3 regions of the Aquitalea sp. FJL05 genome follow, and region 1 is predicted to be linked to each of the others. Evidence: predicted binding sites of a transcription regulator. Region 1 holds the regulator's gene; each other region holds the start of a gene.
What was found. Region 1 encodes sigma-54, which starts transcription at its own class of promoters, with help from an activator protein. Its sites were predicted from a motif close to CTGGCACGCTTCATGCTT; they were not measured.
Positions count from the first base shown of each region.

Region 2: a site for sigma-54 is predicted at 2,070-2,087, ahead of DBR44_RS08275 (circularly permuted type 2 ATP-grasp protein). Genes of this name have one in related genera too.
Region 3: a site for sigma-54 is predicted at 2,915-2,932, ahead of glnL (nitrogen regulation protein NR(II)). Genes of this name have one in related genera too.

Region 1 covers NZ_QAJS01000006.1:303,534-309,307, reverse strand. The annotation lists gene DBR44_RS06245 (flavin prenyltransferase UbiX) at 1-201, opposite strand, end outside; gene rapZ (RNase adapter RapZ) at 308-1,150, opposite strand; gene hprK (HPr(Ser) kinase/phosphatase) at 1,131-2,087, opposite strand; gene ptsN (PTS IIA-like nitrogen regulatory protein PtsN) at 2,080-2,544, opposite strand; gene hpf (ribosome hibernation-promoting factor, HPF/YfiA family) at 2,666-2,989, opposite strand; gene DBR44_RS06220 (RNA polymerase factor sigma-54) at 3,059-4,489, opposite strand; gene lptB (LPS export ABC transporter ATP-binding protein) at 4,493-5,224, opposite strand; gene lptA (lipopolysaccharide transport periplasmic protein LptA) at 5,221-5,774, opposite strand, start outside; gene lptC (LPS export ABC transporter periplasmic protein LptC) at 5,768-5,774, opposite strand, start outside.
Region 2 covers NZ_QAJS01000009.1:32,086-37,859, reverse strand. The annotation lists gene DBR44_RS08295 (hypothetical protein) at 1-136, shown strand, start outside; gene DBR44_RS08290 (ATP/GTP-binding protein) at 155-697, shown strand; gene DBR44_RS08285 (roadblock/LC7 domain-containing protein) at 700-1,332, shown strand; gene DBR44_RS08280 (roadblock/LC7 domain-containing protein) at 1,382-1,744, shown strand; gene DBR44_RS08275 (circularly permuted type 2 ATP-grasp protein) at 2,123-3,568, shown strand; gene DBR44_RS08270 (alpha-E domain-containing protein) at 3,562-4,494, shown strand; gene DBR44_RS08265 (transglutaminase family protein) at 4,522-5,310, shown strand; gene DBR44_RS08260 (proteasome-type protease) at 5,358-5,774, shown strand, end outside.
Region 3 covers NZ_QAJS01000016.1:112,377-118,150, reverse strand. The annotation lists gene DBR44_RS14415 (rhodanese-like domain-containing protein) at 1-424, opposite strand, end outside; gene glnA (type I glutamate--ammonia ligase) at 691-2,109, shown strand; gene DBR44_RS14405 (DUF4124 domain-containing protein) at 2,384-2,869, shown strand; gene glnL (nitrogen regulation protein NR(II)) at 2,970-4,025, shown strand; gene ntrC (nitrogen regulation protein NR(I)) at 4,053-5,501, shown strand; gene DBR44_RS14390 (LysR family transcriptional regulator) at 5,518-5,774, opposite strand, start outside.

The sequences.
Region 1 (5,774 bases):
TTCATACAGCCATTGTTGTACTTCGGCGGGGCGAGAGGGCAGCAGCAGATTCATCTCCTGCTTGGCCACCACCTGGGCCGCCTGTGAATATAAAACCCACACGCGGATACCTGCGGCGATCAGTGCATCGATCAGGCGCAGGCCATAAGGCAGACCGGAGGCTCCGGTCAGGGCGACGGTAACGGTTTTGGGTATGGTCATCAGCATCTTCCATGGGCAGGGATCTTGCCGATGCTGTGGGCAGGATCCGCAATGGCCGGGAGGTATGGGGGAGCCGCACTGTCCGGCTGCAGGGGGCCGCGCGGGTTCAGGCTTCGCGGAACAGCTGGCGGTGGCGCAGCAGCACCTGTGAGGCGGGAAAGGCCCGCGCCAGTTGTTCGGTAATATAGACCGAGCGGTGCTGGCCACCGGTACAACCGATGGAGACTGTCAGGTAGCTGCGGTTTTCACGGCTGAATTCCGGCAGCCATTTGGCCACCATGTGACGAATGTCTTCGGTCATTTCAGCGACCAGCGGGTGCTGCAGGAAAAAATCGACAATCGGTTGATCCCGGCCGGTCAGTGGACGCAGGGCAGGGTCGTAGTAGGGATTGGGCAGGCAGCGCACATCGAAGACATAGTCGGCATCCAGCGGGACGCCATGCTTGAAGCCGAAGGACTCGAAGATGATGGTCAGCCGGCTGCTGTCTGCCTCTACCAATTCCTTGATCCAGCTTTTCAGTGCATTGGCCGACAGCTCGCTGGTGTCGATGCGAATGCCCATTTCCTGGATGCTGGCCAGTAACTCCTGCTCCAGCCGGATGCATTCTTCCACCGTGGAGCCGCTGCCGGACAAGGGGTGGCGACGACGGGTTTCAGAAAAGCGCTTGACCAGGGTTTCCGGCTTGGCTTCCAGAAACAGCAGTCGTACGTCCACGCCTTGCTGGCGCAGCTTGTCCACTTCCTGTGGCAATGCGCCGAGCGAAGGGCTGGAACGGGTATCCACGCTGATGGCGATTTGCTCGTAGCCATAGTCGGCATACAGCGACATGGCCTCATGCAGCATGGTGGCTGGCAGATTGTCCACGCAATAATAGCCGGAGTCCTCCAGCGCGCGCAGGGCAATGGATTTGCCGGAGCCGGACAGGCCGCTAATCAATATCAGGCGCATTTTCCTGATCTCTGAGGAAGTTGGTATGGCGTTCGATGAATTCACGCGTGCTGTCGATGCCACGCAGTTGCAGGATGTAATTGCGTACTGCCGCTTCCACCAGCACGGCCAAGTTGCGGCCTGCAGCCACTGGCAGCACCACCTTGCGTACGGTGACACCCAGAATGTCCTGGGTTTCGGACTGGATATTCAGCCGATCCAGTGCCTGCATGGCCTGGTCGTTGGCTTTGACCAGATGGATGATCAGTTTGAGCACCTTTTTCGGCCGGACGGCGGTTTCACCGAAAATGGTGCGGATATTCAGAATGCCCAGGCCGCGCACTTCCAGAAAGTCGCGCAGCAGGGGCGGGCAGCGGCCTTCCAGTGTTTCCGGGCCGATGCGGTAGAGTTCCACTGCGTCATCGGCCACCATGCCGTGACCGCGTGAAATCAGTTCCAGTGCCAGCTCGCTCTTGCCCATGGCCGAGTCGCCCATGATCAGCACGCCGATTTCCAGCACATCGAGAAAAACCCCATGTAGCACTGTTGAAACCGCCAGCGCACGCGCCAGATAGATGCGCAGCACATCCATCAGGTAGGGGCTTTCCAGCGGCGTGCTCATCAGTGGCACGTTATGGGTGTGGCAGTAGTCGCGCAGCAGCTTGGGTACCTGCTGGCCATTGGCCACCATCACCACCGACATGGTCTTGTGGAACAGCTGGTCCAGCGCGGTCTTGGCGGCGGACTGTTCCAGCCGGTTCAGGTAGTCGACTTCGGCCAGACCCAACACCTGTACACGGTTGGGGTGGATGAAGTTGAGGTGACCCACCAGTGCCAGCGTAGGGCGCTGCTCGTCATTGCCGATGGGGCTGTCGGCACCACCGGTGCCGGCCACCCAGGTCAGATTGAGCTTTTGCTGATTGTCCTGATACAGCCGGCGCACGGTGATGCTAGGCATTATTGGTATTCCATGCAGTGAGCAACTGGTAGAGCTCGGCGCGGTTGGTGGCAGTCAGCAATTGTTCGCGCAGCTGTTTGCTGGAGAAGAGCTGGGCCAGTTCCGACAGTACCTGCAGGTGCAGGTCGGTGGCTTGTTCCGGTACCAGCAGTACAAACAGGCTTTGCACCGGCTTGCCATCCGGCGCATCGAAGGGGATGGGGTTCTTCAGCCGAATGAAGATGCCGGCGGCTTCCTTCAGACCACGGGCACGGCCATGCGGAATGGCGACTCCCTGGCCCAGTCCGGTGGAGCCGAGCTTTTCCCGGGCAAACAGGCAGTCGAAAATTTCACTGCGCGCAATGCCGTGGGTGTTTTCGATAAGGAGGCCCACCTGCTCGAAGACGCGCTTCTTGCTGGCGACATCCAGGTCCGGGAGGATGTGATCCTGTGTCAGGATTTTGCCGATCAGGCTCATAGGAATGTGTGCACGCGGCTACAAAAACTGGCCAATTCTACGTTGCCTTCATCAAAATGAAAAAGGCTCCGTGCAAATAAAAACGGGAACCCGCTGGGTTCCCGCATCGTCGGTCAGGTGATTACAGGGTGGCTTCCGGTTGAACCTGCGGAGTCACGCGGTGTTCGCTCTGTTTTTCCTTGTGCTTGAGTACCTGTCGATCCAGCTTGTCCATCAGCGAGTCGATGGCAGCGTACATATCGGAGTCGGTGGCTTCTACGTGGATGTCCTTGCCGGAGAGGTGAACGTTGACTTCTGCCTTTTGCACCAGCTTGTCTACCGACAGTGTGACGGTAACGTCGATAACGTGATCGACATGGCGGGTGATACGTTCCAGCTTGCTTTCCAGAAATTCGCGGAGGGCCGGGGTTACTTCGAGGTGGAGACCGGTTACTTTGAGGTTCATACCCTAACTCCTTCTTGTGTTGACTGCCCGGTCGGGTCGGCCGGGCAAGCGGATATTCTTCAAGGCGTCCTACAATGCCTTGCGCAGGTTGACCGGTGGAATCTGCATAGCTTCACGATACTTCGCAACGGTACGTCTTGCAACCTGCATGCCCTGTTTACCCAATTCGTCGGCAATGGCGCTGTCAGAAAGTGGCTTGGCCGTATTTTCGCCGTCTATCATGCGGCGGATATGGGCCTTGATGGCAGTGGCCGAGCATTCGCCGCCACTGTCGGTTTCCAGGGAACTGCCGAAGAAATATTTCAGCTCGAACAAGCCGCGCGGGCAGAGCAGGTATTTCTGGGTAGTCACCCGGGAAACGGTTGATTCATGCAGTCCCAGCTCGTCTGCGATATCGCGCAGGATGAGCGGACGCATGGCCACTTCTCCGTGTTCAAAGAACGCTTGCTGCCTTTCCACTATAGCTTCCGACACTTTCAGGATAGTGTCAAATCGCTGCTGGATGTTCTTGACCAGCCATTTTGCTTCCTGCAGGCGGCCGGAAAGCTCGCCTGCACCGGCACGGTTTTCCGACAGCATCTGGGCATACAGCTGGTTGACCCGCAGCCGGGGTACGGCACCGTTGTTGAGTTCGGCCACCCAGCGGCCGCGGCGTTTGCGCACGGTGACATCGGGGATGACGTAGTGCACGTCCTCGCCACCGAAACCGGCTGCCGGATGGGGGGTCAGCCGGGCGATCAGTTGCTGGGCCTGGCGGATGGCGGCGTCGTCGACGCCGAGTAGGCGTTTGAGCCGGGTATAGTCGCGATTGCCCAGCAAACCGAGGTGTTCTGCCACGATCTTGCGCGCCAGGGCATGGCCGTTTTCCTGCGGTGGCAGACGGTCCAGCTGCAGGCAGAGCGATTCGGCCAGCGAGCGCGCGGCGATGCCGGCCGGATCGAACTGCTGCAACAGGCGCAGGCCGACCATCAGTTCGTCGGCTTCCAGCTCCAGTTCCAGCGGCAAATGACTGGCCAGTTCTTCCAGATCGACGCTGAGAAAGCCGTTGTCGTCCAGTTCTTCGATCAGCAATTGCACGATGGCCTGATCGCGGGTGGGGAGCGTCAGTTCGCCCAGCTGGGCCAGCAGATGTTCGCGCAGGCTGACCGGGCAGGGGACGTTGAGCATGGGGTCGAACTCGTCGTCGCCGTCGTTGCGGCGGCTGCCGCTGCCCCAGTCGGTGAGTTCGCCGCTGCTGTCGTCACGCGGGTTGCTGTCGCTGTCATTGCTGTCGGAGGCGGGCGTGCTCTCTTCTCCGGCCGCCGGCGTGTCGCTGGTACTGGTGCTGCCTTCTTGTGTCGGGGTGTCGTCGCCGCGTTCCAGCATGGGGTTGTCCAGCAGGAAGCGCTCGACTTCGGTTTGCAGGTCGAGGGTGGACAGCTGCAGCAGCTTGATCGACTGCTGCAGTTGCGGGGTAAGCGTGAGTTGCTGTGAAACCCTGAGCTGTAGTGACTGTTTCATGGCTTACAGGTGGAAGTGTTCGCCAAGGTAGACCTGGCGCACTTTCTCGTTGTTGACCAGTTCTTCCGGTTCGCCGGAGGCCAGTACCGAGCCGTCGCTGATGATGTAGGCGCGGTCACAGATGCGCAGGGTTTCCCGTACGTTGTGGTCGGTAATCAGTACGCCGATGCCACGTTGTTGCAGGAAGGTGATGATTTTCTGGATGTCGATCACGGCAATCGGGTCGACGCCGGCAAAAGGCTCGTCCAGCAGGATGAAGCGCGGGCGGGTGGCCAGTACGCGGGCGATTTCCACCCGGCGTCTTTCGCCGCCGGACAGCGACAGGGCATTGCTTTCGCGCAGGTGGGCGATATTGAGGTCGTCCAGCAGCAGGCTGAGTTCCTTTTCCAGCTTGTCACCTTTGTAGCCGGCGATTTCCAGTACGGCGGTGATGTTTTCCTCCACCGTCATCTTGCGGAAAATCGAGGCTTCCTGCGGCAGGTAACCAAGGCCAAGGCGGGCGCGCTGGTGGATGGGCAGGTGGGTGATGCTGCTGCCATCCAGGGTGATTTCACCTTCATCGGCGCCGATCAGGCCGACAATCATGTAAAAACTGGTGGTTTTGCCCGCGCCGTTGGGGCCGAGCAGGCCGACCACTTCGCCGCTCTGGATCTGCAGGGCGACATCCTTGACGACGGTACGTTTCTTGAAGCGCTTTTTCAGCCGCTCGACTTTCAGAATGCTGGGGCCGCTCATGGTGCGTTTCCGTCGGGTTTCTTGGCGGCAGGGGCGGTGGTGTCCCTGGGCTTGGGCTGGATGATGGCGGTGACGCGGCCGCCATTGCTGCTGGCGCCGCTGCTGACTTCATACAGCTCGGTTTCGGTGTTGTAGGTGATGACGTTGCCGATGACCAGATCGTTGCCGCGCTTGACGCGGGCATTGCCGGTGAGGACGGCGACATGGCTGACCGTGTTGTAGTCCAGTTGGTTGGCCTGGCCTTCAATCCATTCGTTTTTTCCATCCATTTTCTGGCGGAACAGTACCTGACGCCCGGTGGCCTGCATGGTCTGGTTGCCCTGCTTGTCCTGGGTGACGGTGGCGCGGTCGGCGTTCAGTTTCAACGTGCCTTGCACGATGATGACATTGCCCTGCCAGACGGTAACGCCCTTGAGCTGGTCGAGATTGCCGCGATCTGCACTGATTTCAATGGGTTTGTCGCGGTCGGCCTTTTCGGCGTGTGCACTGTGGCCCGCGCACAGGGAAAGCGCCAGCAAGGCCAGGCGGGCGTAAGTGCGGCATTTATTTT
Region 2 (5,774 bases), on a different contig from region 1:
CGGCAAAGTGGAAACGGTGGCAGCCCCCAGCAGCCCGCAGAACAGCAGCCCGGCACCGGCACCCAGTCCGGCCAAGCCGGCGCAGAGCAGCGGCAGATTGCTGTCGCGCCTGCTGAAAAAGGTCATTGGCCTGTAACCAGGAATACGGAATCCCATGCGCGCTTACGATAACAAGATCATCTTCGCCGGCCCGGTTGGCGCCGGCAAAACCACCGCCATCGGTGCCATCAGCGATATCGCACCGGTCACCACCGATGCCCGCGCCTCCGACATGACGCTGAACCGCAAGGACACCACCACGGTGGCACTGGACTACGGCGTACTGATGCTTGACGAGAGCACCAAGGTGCACCTGTACGGCACGCCGGGGCAAGAGCGCTTCGACTTCATGTGGGACATCCTCAGCCAGGGCGGCATCGGCCTGATCCTGTTGCTGGACAATACCCGCGCCAATCCGGTGAAGGATTTGCAGTTTTTCCTCAATGCCTTCCGCGACATGCTCAAGGCGGCACCGCTGGTGATCGGCGTCACCAAGACCGATCTGCGCGCCACCCCCAGCATTGAAACCTATGCCGCCCTGCTGGAAAAATTCGACATGCGGCCACCCATTTTCGAAATCGATGCCCGCTCGCGCGAGGACGTGAAAAAGCTGGTACTGGCCTTGCTGTTCTCCATCGACCCCGGGCTGGAAAGCTGATTATGTCAGACCACCTTTCGCTCAAGGACACGCTCTACCCCATCGCCAGCCCTGCCGGTGCCTACTATGCCGTGTCAAGTCCGGAGCAGGATGCCGCGCGCATTCTGCTGACCCAGATCCTGCGGCTGGGCCATTCCGTACCGCTGACCGAGGCCCTGCTGGAAGAATGGAGTGGCAACGACCTGGGCAAAGGGCTGGAAACACTGTACCGGCTGCAGCGGCTGGAGTTCGTGCACGGCACCGAACAGCCGCGCCCGCCGCTGGCCATCAACCTGGAAAACCAGCTGCCCTCGCTGCTGGCGGCGCTGTCCGGCAACGGGCGCGCCCTGCTGGCCGACGACAACGGCCTGTATTACGCCACCGCCGGCTTTCATCATGAGTCGGCCGAGGAAATCGCCGCCCTGGCCGGCGACATCATTTCGCTGAACCGCCGCCACGCCCTGCTGCTGAAAAACAACCTCAACATCAGCAACCTGGCCTGGGCCATCAGCAATCCGGCCGGCCACAGCGAGCTGGGGTTTTACCCGCTGCATGTCGGGCAGCAATCCTTCGTGCTGGTGATTGGTGGCACACCACGCCTGCAGGACGAACATTTCGTGACGCTGATCGAGCTACTCAGTCGTCGTTACGCTTGAACAAGAAGCAGCCCGCGGCGCGGGCCAAGAATACCCACTGGAGAAAACCATGCGTGAACAGATGCTCAAGTCCATCCTGAGTGACCTTAACGGTGCATCCGCCGACATCGAAGCGTCGGCCATCATCTCATCCGACGGCCTGACCATGGCCGCCCTGCTGCCGCAGGATGTGGACGAAGACCGTGTCGGTGCCATGGCGGCTGCCATGCTGTCGCTGGGCGAACGCACCGCCAAGGAACTGGCACGCGGCGAACTGGAACAGGTGATGGTGAAGGGCGACAACGGCTACATCCTGATGAGCTATGCCGGCCGTGATGCCGTACTCACCGTGATTGCCCGCCGCGAAGCCAAGCTGGGGCTGATTTTCCTCGATGCCAAGCGCGCCGCGCGCAATATCGCCGAAATCCTGTAAGCCCCGCCGTCACGGCAGCAGTACCACGGCAGGCGGTTCTCACGCGCCGCCTGCCCGGCCTCCCCTGCTAGCGGCCAATCAGCCTGCACCATTCTCAAGCCCGCCACGCACCAGCGCAGATCGGCCCGGTTCAATCCGGTGCATACGCGGCAGTTTATGTAGTGCGTCAACCCTGTCTTAAGCAATCCCTATAAAATAAGCGGCCCTGCCCATGTGCTGCACACTGCTGCACACTGCTGCGCACAGCCCCACCTCGCCTCCTTCCTGCCCGCCCCCGCTTGCACCGCCGTGCGCAACCGTCCGCCGCCAGCCTGTTGCCACGGGCTGGGCATGCTTATTGCGTAGTGTTCATCACAAGCCACCAAGGGGGAATGCGCGATGCACCAGATCACACCGCTAGATCACACCCACTACGACGAGATGCTGGCTGCCGGACAGGATGTCCGTCCGTCCTACCAGCATTTTGCCAGCTGGCTGAACCAGGCAGCACCCGACTGGCTGCGCAACAAGCAGGCCGAGGCCGACACCCTGTTTCGCCGCGTCGGCATCACTTTTGCCGTCTACGGCGACGAAAGCGGAGCCGAACGGCTGATCCCTTTCGACACCATCCCACGCATCATTTCCGCCGCCGAATGGAAAACCCTGGAAGCCGGCTGCATCCAGCGCGTCACCGCACTCAACCGCTTTTTGCATGACATCTACCACGAGCAGGACATCCTCAAGGCCGGCATCATTCCGCCAGAGCAGATCCTCACCAATGCCGGCTACCAGCTGGCCATGCAGGGCATAGACCTGCCGCGCCAGGTGTACGCGCACATCGCCGGGGTGGACATCATCCGCCACAGCGATGGCGGCTTTTACGTGCTGGAAGACAATCTGCGCACCCCGTCCGGCGTCAGCTACATGCTGGAAAACCGCAAGATGATGATGCGGCTGTTCCCCGAGCTGTTCGCCAGCCACGACATCACCCCGGTCGAGCACTACCCCAATATGCTGCTGGACACCCTGCGTGCCGTGGCACCGCCCGAGGTGGACAACCCCACCGTGGTGGTGCTCACCCCCGGCCAGTACAACAGCGCCTATTTCGAACACGCCTTCCTCGCCAGCCAGATGGGGGTGGAACTGGTGGAAGGGCAGGATCTGTTCGTCAAGAACGGCCATGTCTACATGCGCACCACCTCCGGCCCGCAGCGGGTGGATGTGATCTACCGCCGGCTGGACGATGCCTATCTGGACCCGCTGGCCTTCAACGCCGGTTCCATGCTGGGCGTGCCGGGGCTGATGTCGGTCTATCGTGAAGGCCGGGTCAGCGTGTGCAATGCCGTGGGGACCGGCGTGGCGGACGACAAGTCCATCTACCCCTATGTGCCGGACATGATCCGCTTTTATCTGGGCGAAGAACCCATCCTGCACAATGTGCCCACCTGGCAGCTGCGCAAGCCGGAAGATCTGGCCTACGTGCTGGACCACCTGCCCGAGCTGGTGGTGAAGGAAGTCCACGGTGCCGGCGGCTACGGCATGCTGGTCGGCCCGGCAGCTACGCAGGAGGAAATCGCCGCCTACCGGCTGCGCATTCTGCAAGACCCGGCCAACTTCATCGCCCAGCCCACGCTGTCGCTGTCGACCTGCCCCACTTTTGTCGAGGCCGGCATTGCCCCGCGCCACATCGACCTGCGCCCCTTCGTACTGTCCGGCAAGAAAGTGCAGCTGGTGGCCGGCGGCCTCACCCGCGTCGCCCTGCGTGAAGGCTCGCTGGTGGTCAATTCATCCCAAGGCGGCGGTACCAAGGACACCTGGATTCTGAAGGAGGACATCACATGCTGAGCCGAATGGCAGGGTGCCTGTACTGGATGGCACGTGATATGGAACGCGCCGAGAACACCGCGCGCTTGCTGGATGTCAGCCTGCAGATGTCGCTGCTGCATGCCTCATCGCAGGACGACTTGCTGGTGCCGCTGGATGTCACCGGCAGCACCGCCAATTTTCTGCAGCGTCACCGCACCCCCACCCCGCAGACCGTATTGCACTATCTGGCGCTGGATGGCGACAACCCCGGCAGCATCTACAACTGCATGCGCAGCGCCCGCGAAAACGCCCACGTGGTGCGGGTAAAGATCACCTCGGAAATGTGGGAACAGGTCAACGGCACCTGGCTGGAAATGCGCGAGTGGCAACGGCGCGGGCTGGATACCCGCAGCGCATCAACCTTTCTGGAATGGGTACGCGAACGCTCGCACCTGTTTCGCGGTGCCGGCTACGGCACCATGCTGCGCAACGACACCTTCCATTTCTCCCGGCTGGGGACGTTTCTGGAGCGTGCCGACAACACCGCGCGCATCCTCAACGTGAAAACCAAGCAGATCAGCGACAACGAGCCGGAAGCGGAAAACATCCTCGACTACTACCAGTGGGCCGCGCTGCTGCGCTCGGTGTCCGGCTTTGAAGCCTACCGCGACATCTACCGCGACAGCATCACCCCGCAGCGGGTCGCCGAGCTGCTGATCCTGCGCAACGACATGCCGCGCAGCCTGCGCGCCTGCTTTGGTGAAATCAACAAGGTACTGGCACGCATCGAAGGCCAGGCCGGCCGCGCCGCGCGCCGCCGCGCCAGCGAAATCCAGGCCCGGCTCACCTACAGCAGCATCGAGGACATCTTTGCCGATGGGCTGGAACAGACGCTGGACAGCCTGATCGACGACATCAATCTGCTGGGCAGCGCAATTCATCACAGCTATCTGGAAACCGCCTGATACCAGGCAACGCCAAAGGATATGGTCATGAGACTCGCCATCAGTCATGAAACGCTGTACCGCTACGACAGCCCGGTGCGCCACAGCACCCAGTATTTGCGCCTGACTCCACAGGGTGGCAATGGCCTGCGCATTCTGGACTGGCAACTGGAATTGCCAGAATCCGCCCATCGCAGCACCGACAGCTACGGCAATATCTTGCACGTGCTGACACTGGACTACCCGCATCAGGAAATCCGCATCAAGGTCAGCGGCACGGTGGAAACCGAGGATACCGCGCCGGTGTGCGACACCCTGCCGCCACTGTTTTTCCTGCGCCAGACCGAGCTGACCACCCCGGACGAAGCACTGCGCAAGTTTGCCGCCGGCTATCGCCAGCCAACCCCCAGCCTGGGCCAGTTGCAGAGCCTGGTCGAGGGCATACGCGAACACATGCCCTTCCTGCCCGGCGAAACCCAGAGCCACACGCCGGCGGCCGATGCCTTTGCCAAGGGGGCTGGCGTCTGCCAGGACCACACCCACGTCTTTCTCAGCTGCGCCCGCCAGCTGGGCATCCCGGCGCGCTATGTCAGTGGCTATGTCTACTCGCCGGCCCACGCCGCCGACCACGTTTCCAGCCATGCCTGGGCCGAAGCCTGGGTAGACGGTGCCTGGCACAGCTTTGACGTGGCCAATGCGGTGGCCGCCAACGAGCATCACCTCAAGCTGGCCATCGGCATGGACTATCTGGATGCCTGCCCGGTACGCGGCGTACGCTTTGGCGGCGGCACCGAAAGCATGAGCGCCCAGGCGCGCGTCTGGCTGGACGGCCAGTAACAAGCCGGCTAGATTGCCTTTAACTCCACCACACAAGTAGCCGCATCATGACTTACTGCGTCGCCATGAATCTGGCATCCGGCATGCTGTTTGCGTCGGACTCCCGCACCAATGCCGGGGTGGACCATGTGTCCACCTTCCGCAAAATGCAGTTTTTCCAGCAGCCGGACGAGCGGCTCTTGGTGCTGCTGTCCGCCGGCAACCTGGCCACCACCCAGAGCGTGGTCAGCCTGCTGCGTCAGCGCGCCAGTGCCGGACGGGACGAGCAGAACATCCTCAACGTCCCCTCCATGTACGATGCCGCCTGTCTGGTGGGCGATACCCTGCGCGAAATCGCCGAGCGCGACGGCCCGGCGCTGAGCCAGTCCAAGATCGAAGTGGGCTGTTCCTTCCTCTTGGGCGGGCAAATCCGGGGCGAGGCACCCCGGCTGTTCAATATCTACCCGCAGGGCAATTTCATCGAA
Region 3 (5,774 bases), on a different contig from region 1:
CCTTCCAGCCTGTCAGCAGGCCACGATGCTCATGCTCGTCCTTGTCACCCTCGAAACCCTCCAGCACGTTGTAAACCCGGGTATAACCAGCTGCACGGGCTTGCGTGGCGGCCTCGTGTGAGCGCACGCCGCTGCGGCACATCAGCAACAGCACAGCCTGCTTGTCGACTGCACCTTGCAGCTGCTCGACAAACTGCACATTGACTTGCATGCCGGGGAAGCTGCGCAGCTCGATACGCAAGGCACCGGGCACCACGCCGACAAACTGCCATTCGGCCGCACTGCGCACATCCACCAGTACCGCGCCGGGCAGATGCTGAGCCAGATAATGCGCTTCGGGTGGAGTGAGCGCGCCCTGATAGGGCAGTTGCTGGGCAGCTGCACGCTCGGCAGCCGTTTGCAGGATCAAATCGGTCTGGTCCATTGCTTTCCTCTCTTTGTAATAGGGGCATGCCACGATGCCGTCAGGGCATCTACCATCACCCGCCGGCGTTATGCACAGATATAGTGCACTCGCACCACGGAATGCATTATTTTGGTGCATTCATAAGCGCTAGCCGTGTACCAAGCCCTGTGACACAATGATTACATTAGTGTTCGTACCCTGGCACGCTTCATGCTTCCAGTGAGGCGTACCATCTTTATCAAGCAATATTGCTTTCGATGCACGTTGCCTTTAGGAGAACATTCATGGCGGTTGCAGACGTAGTCAAGCTGATTCAAGAAAACGACGTCAAGTTCGTAGACCTGCGCTTTACTGATACCCGTGGTAAAGAACAACACGTTACCATCCCGGCACACGTTCTGCTGGAAGATGCTGATGAATGGTTCGAGCACGGCCACGCCTTCGACGGCTCCTCCATCGCAGGCTGGAAAGGCATTCAGGCCTCCGACATGCTGCTGATGGCTGACCCGGCTACCGCCAAGATTGACCCCTTCTTCGACGAAGCGACCGTATTCATGTCGTGTGACGTGATCGACCCGGCCGACGGCAAGGGTTACGACCGCGATCCGCGCTCCATCGCCAAGCGCGCCGAAGCCTACCTGAAGGCATCCGGCATGGGCGACACCGCCTACTTTGGCCCGGAACCGGAATTCTTCGTCTTCGACAGCATCACCTGGGGCACCGACATGTCCGGCTGCTTCGTGAAGATCAAGTCCGAAGAAGCTGCCTGGGCCTCCGCTGAAGAATTCGAAGGTGGCAACACCGGTCACCGTCCGGGTGTCAAGGGTGGTTACTTCCCGGTTCCGCCGGTTGACTCCGCGCAAGACCTGCGTTCCGCCATGGTTCTGCTGCTGGAAGAACTGGGTGTGCCGGTTGAAGTGCATCACCACGAAGTGGCCACCGCCGGCCAGATGGAAATCGGTACCAAGTTCAGCACCCTGACCCAGCGTGCCGACTGGACCCAGATCCTGAAATACGTGGTACAGAACGTGGCACACAGCTACGGCAAGACCGCTACCTTCATGCCCAAGCCCATCGTTGGCGACAACGGTTCCGGCATGCACGTACACCAGTCCATCTGGAAAGACGGCAAGAACCTGTTTGCCGGTGACGGCTACGCTGGCCTGTCCGAAACCGCCCTGTACTATATCGGCGGTATCATCAAGCACGCCAAGGCACTGAACGCCATCACCAACCCGGGCACCAACTCCTACAAGCGTCTGGTACCGCATTACGAAGCCCCGGTAAAACTGGCTTACTCCGCCAAGAACCGTTCCGCTTCCATCCGTATCCCGCACGTAGCCAATCCGAAGGGCCGTCGTATCGAAGCCCGCTTCCCGGATCCGCTGGCTAACCCGTACCTGTGCTTCTCCGCTCTGCTGATGGCCGGTCTGGATGGTATCCAGAACAAGATCCACCCGGGCGATGCTGCTGACAAGAACCTGTACGACCTGCCGCCGGAAGAAGACAAGCTGATCCCGACCGTATGCGCCAGCCTGGACGAAGCCCTGGCCGCGCTGGACGCAGACCGCGACTTCCTGACCCGTGGCGGTGTGTTCTCCAACGAGTGGATCGACGCCTACATCGAACTGAAGATGCAGGAAGTGAACCTGACTCGCATGACGACCCACCCGGTCGAATTCGCGATGTACTACTCGCTGTAATGGCAAGCCGCCGCCGGAGCATTCCGGCGGCTATGGCAAAACCCGCATGGCTCATGGCCATGCGGGTTTTTTCATGTCATCCGGCCAAGCACAAGCCGAGCGAGGCCGACCGGCAGCCTTTCCTGATCATGTAGCACCAGACGGCAGAACAAGAAGGCAGGGGACCAACGCACCCTTGCCCCCAGCCAAACGACAGGCCGATGTGACGCGGGCCGGGCTTTTGCTTATCATATCGCCACTACCATCCTGTATTTCCTTGCTGATGCGGACTCCCATGAAAACGCTTGCCTTTTGTCTGCTGCTCAGTTGCAGCCTCGCCCAGGCCGAGGTGTACAAATACATAGACGCCAACGGCAATGTCACCTTCACCAATGTGCCGATCAAGGGTGCCAAGCCCATGCATCTGGCACCACTGTCCACCTATGGCAACAGCAGCAAGAGCAAGCCGGCGGCTAATGCAGGCAGCAAATCGGCCTCCACCCCGGATGGCTACCCCAATGTCGACAATGGCACCCAGAACAAGCGCGACCAAGGCCGACGCAAGATTCTGGAAAACGAGCTGGCCAATGAGCAGAAAGCGCTGGCTGACGCCCAGAAGGCTTACACCGACGGTGCCGCCACCCGTAATGGCGATGAAACCCGCAACTACCAGAAATACCTCGACCGGGTGCAGAAGCTGAAAGACGCGGTGACCGAGCGGCAGAAGAATGTTGATGCACTGCGCCGCGAATTGGGGCAGGCCACATCCTCTGCACAATAATGGTGCATAATTAACTCCGTAATCGTGCATTCGCTGTGCTCTGGCTTGGCGTGCTTATTGCTAACAGCACCAGGCACAGCCCTCTTCGATCCGGAGCACCATGAACTCTCCCAGCTTTGCCGGCCTGGAATTACTCGACACCCCGGTTCTGATCACCAGAGCCGACGGCGTACTGGAATTCGCCAATCCCGCGTGTGAAAACCTGTTGGCCATCGGCCGGCGCGAGCTGTTGCGCCACACCCTGTTCGAGCTGTTTCAGGACAGCCCGGCCCTGCGCCAGGCACTGAGCACCGCCCTGCAGCACAACGCTGGCTACATCGAGCACGATCTGGAGCTGCGCACCCCGCATGGCGAGCAGCCGCTGCATATCGCCCTGTCGGTGACGCCGGTGGATGCCGAAAGCCGGCTGGCGCTGGTGGAATTGCGGCCACTCGACCAGCAGCTGAAAATCGCCAACGAAGAGCGCCTGTTGCTGCAACAGCAGGCCAATCGCGAGCTAATCCGCAATCTGGCCCATGAAATCAAGAATCCGCTGGGCGGTATTCGCGGTGCGGCACAGCTGCTGGAACACGAGCTGTCCGACCGGCCGGAGCTGAAGGAATACACCGAAGTCATCCAGGAAGAAGCGCTGCGCCTGCAGTCGCTGGTTGACCGCCTGCTGGCCCCGCATCGCCGCCATGTCCGCAGCGAAATCAATATCCACGAAGTGCTGGAACGGGTGCGCAGCATTGCCCTGGCCGAGTATCCACAAGGCCTGTCCATCCGTCGCGACTACGACACCAGCCTGCCGCACATGGTGGCGGACAAGGAGCAGCTGATCCAGGTGGTGTTGAATATCGTCAAGAACGCCATCCAGGCCATGAAGGCCAGCGGCGAGGTGATTTTGCGCACCCGCGTGGCCCGTCAGGTGACGCTGGCGCGCAAGCGTCACGGGCTGGCATTAAAATTGCAGATTGTCGACAACGGCCCCGGCATTCCGGAGGAAATCAGGGATCACATTTTCTATCCGCTGGTGACCGGACGCGCCGAAGGCACCGGTCTGGGGCTGACACTGGCCCAGGCCTATGTGCACCAGCATGGCGGCAGCATCGAATTCGAATCCCGCCCCGGCCAGACCTGCTTTACCGTAATGCTGCCTTTCAGCAATACGGATTGAACCCAAATAACAGAAACGAGGGCTGCTATGAATAACCCGGTGTGGATCATCGATGACGACAAGGCCATCCGCTGGGTACTGGAAAAGGCACTCGGCCGCAGCGGCATCGGCTTTGACAGCTTTTCCAGTGCAGACGACGCACTCAATGCCCTGTATGACAACACCCCGCGCGTCATCATTTCCGATATCCGCATGCCCGGCACGGATGGTCTGAAGTTCCTGTCGCGGGTCAAGGCCGACCACCCGCAGCTGCCGGTCATCATCATGACCGCGCACTCCGACCTGGATTCGGCCGTGGCCGCCTTTCAGGGCGGGGCCTTCGAATACCTGCCCAAGCCCTTTGATGTCGACCAGGCAGTACAGCTGATCGAACGCGCGCTGGCTGAGAGCAATAGCCAGATCGAAGCCAGCGGCGGCGTGGAAGCCATGCCGGTGCTGCTAGGCCAGGCCCCGGCCATGCAAGACGTATTCCGCGCCATCGGCCGGCTGTCGCAATCACATGTCACCGTGCTGATTACCGGTGAATCCGGTACCGGCAAGGAAAGAGTGGCCGAGGCGCTGCACCGTCACTCGGTACGGGCGAGCAAGCCCTTCATCGCCCTGAACACCGCCGCCATCCCGAAAGACCTGCTGGAATCGGAGCTGTTCGGCCATGAGAAAGGCGCGTTTACCGGCGCACTGGCCACCCGTCGTGGCCGCTTCGAAGAAGCCGAAGGCGGCACACTGTTTCTGGATGAAATCGGCGACATGCCCACCGAGCTGCAAACCCGCCTGCTGCGCGTGCTGTCCGATGGTCATTTCTACCGCGTGGGCGGCCATGTGCCGATCAAGGCCAATGTGCGGGTGATTGCCGCCACCCATCAGCATCTGGAAGACCGGGTCAAGCGCGGCCTGTTTCGCGAAGACCTGTTCCACCGCCTGAACGTGATCCGTCTGCGTCTGCCACCGCTGCGCGAACGCCGCGAAGACATTCCGCTACTGACCCGCCATTTCCTGGCCAAGAGTGCCAGCAGCCTGGGCGTGGAGCCGAAACGGCTGACCGATGCCGCGATGGAGGTGATCAAGTTCCACAGTTTCACCGGCAATGTGCGCGAGCTGGAAAACCTGTGCCAATGGATCACTGTGATGGCACCGGGCCAGCAAGTAGAGGTGGGCGACCTGCCGGCTGAACTGCGCGAACCGGAAGCCGCCAGCCCGGTAACGGACGGCGAAGGCAGCCCGGTGGCCAGCAGCAGCGTGCATGTGGTCGACTGGACGCTGGGCCTGGCCGAAGAAGTGGCACGCCGCCTGCGTGCCGGCGAGGTGGGCATCATCGACGACCTGTGCCGGCGCTTTGAGGAAAGCTGCATCCGCACCGGCCTGGCCCACACTGGCGGACGCAAGGTGGAAGCCGCGCATCTGCTGGGCTGGGGCCGCAACACCCTCACCCGCAAGATTCAGGAACTGGGCATGGAAGCCCATGACGAGCAGGCCTGAAGCCCACAATCGTGCGTCAGCCCTCCAGCACGGTCAGCCCGGGGAGCGTGGCAAAGCTGCGCTCCCGCACCGTGCTGAGAAAATCCTGCATATAGGCTAGCCCGGCATCCTCGCTGCGTAAGGCAGCGTACAGCTCGCTGCTCAGCCCCTGCTCGCCAATCCGCCGCGCCACCACATAGCCGCGCTCCAGATAGGGCTTGACCGCCCAGAACGGCAGCGCCGCCACGCCGCGCCGGCTGGCCACCAGCTGGATAATGGCCACCGTCAGCTCGC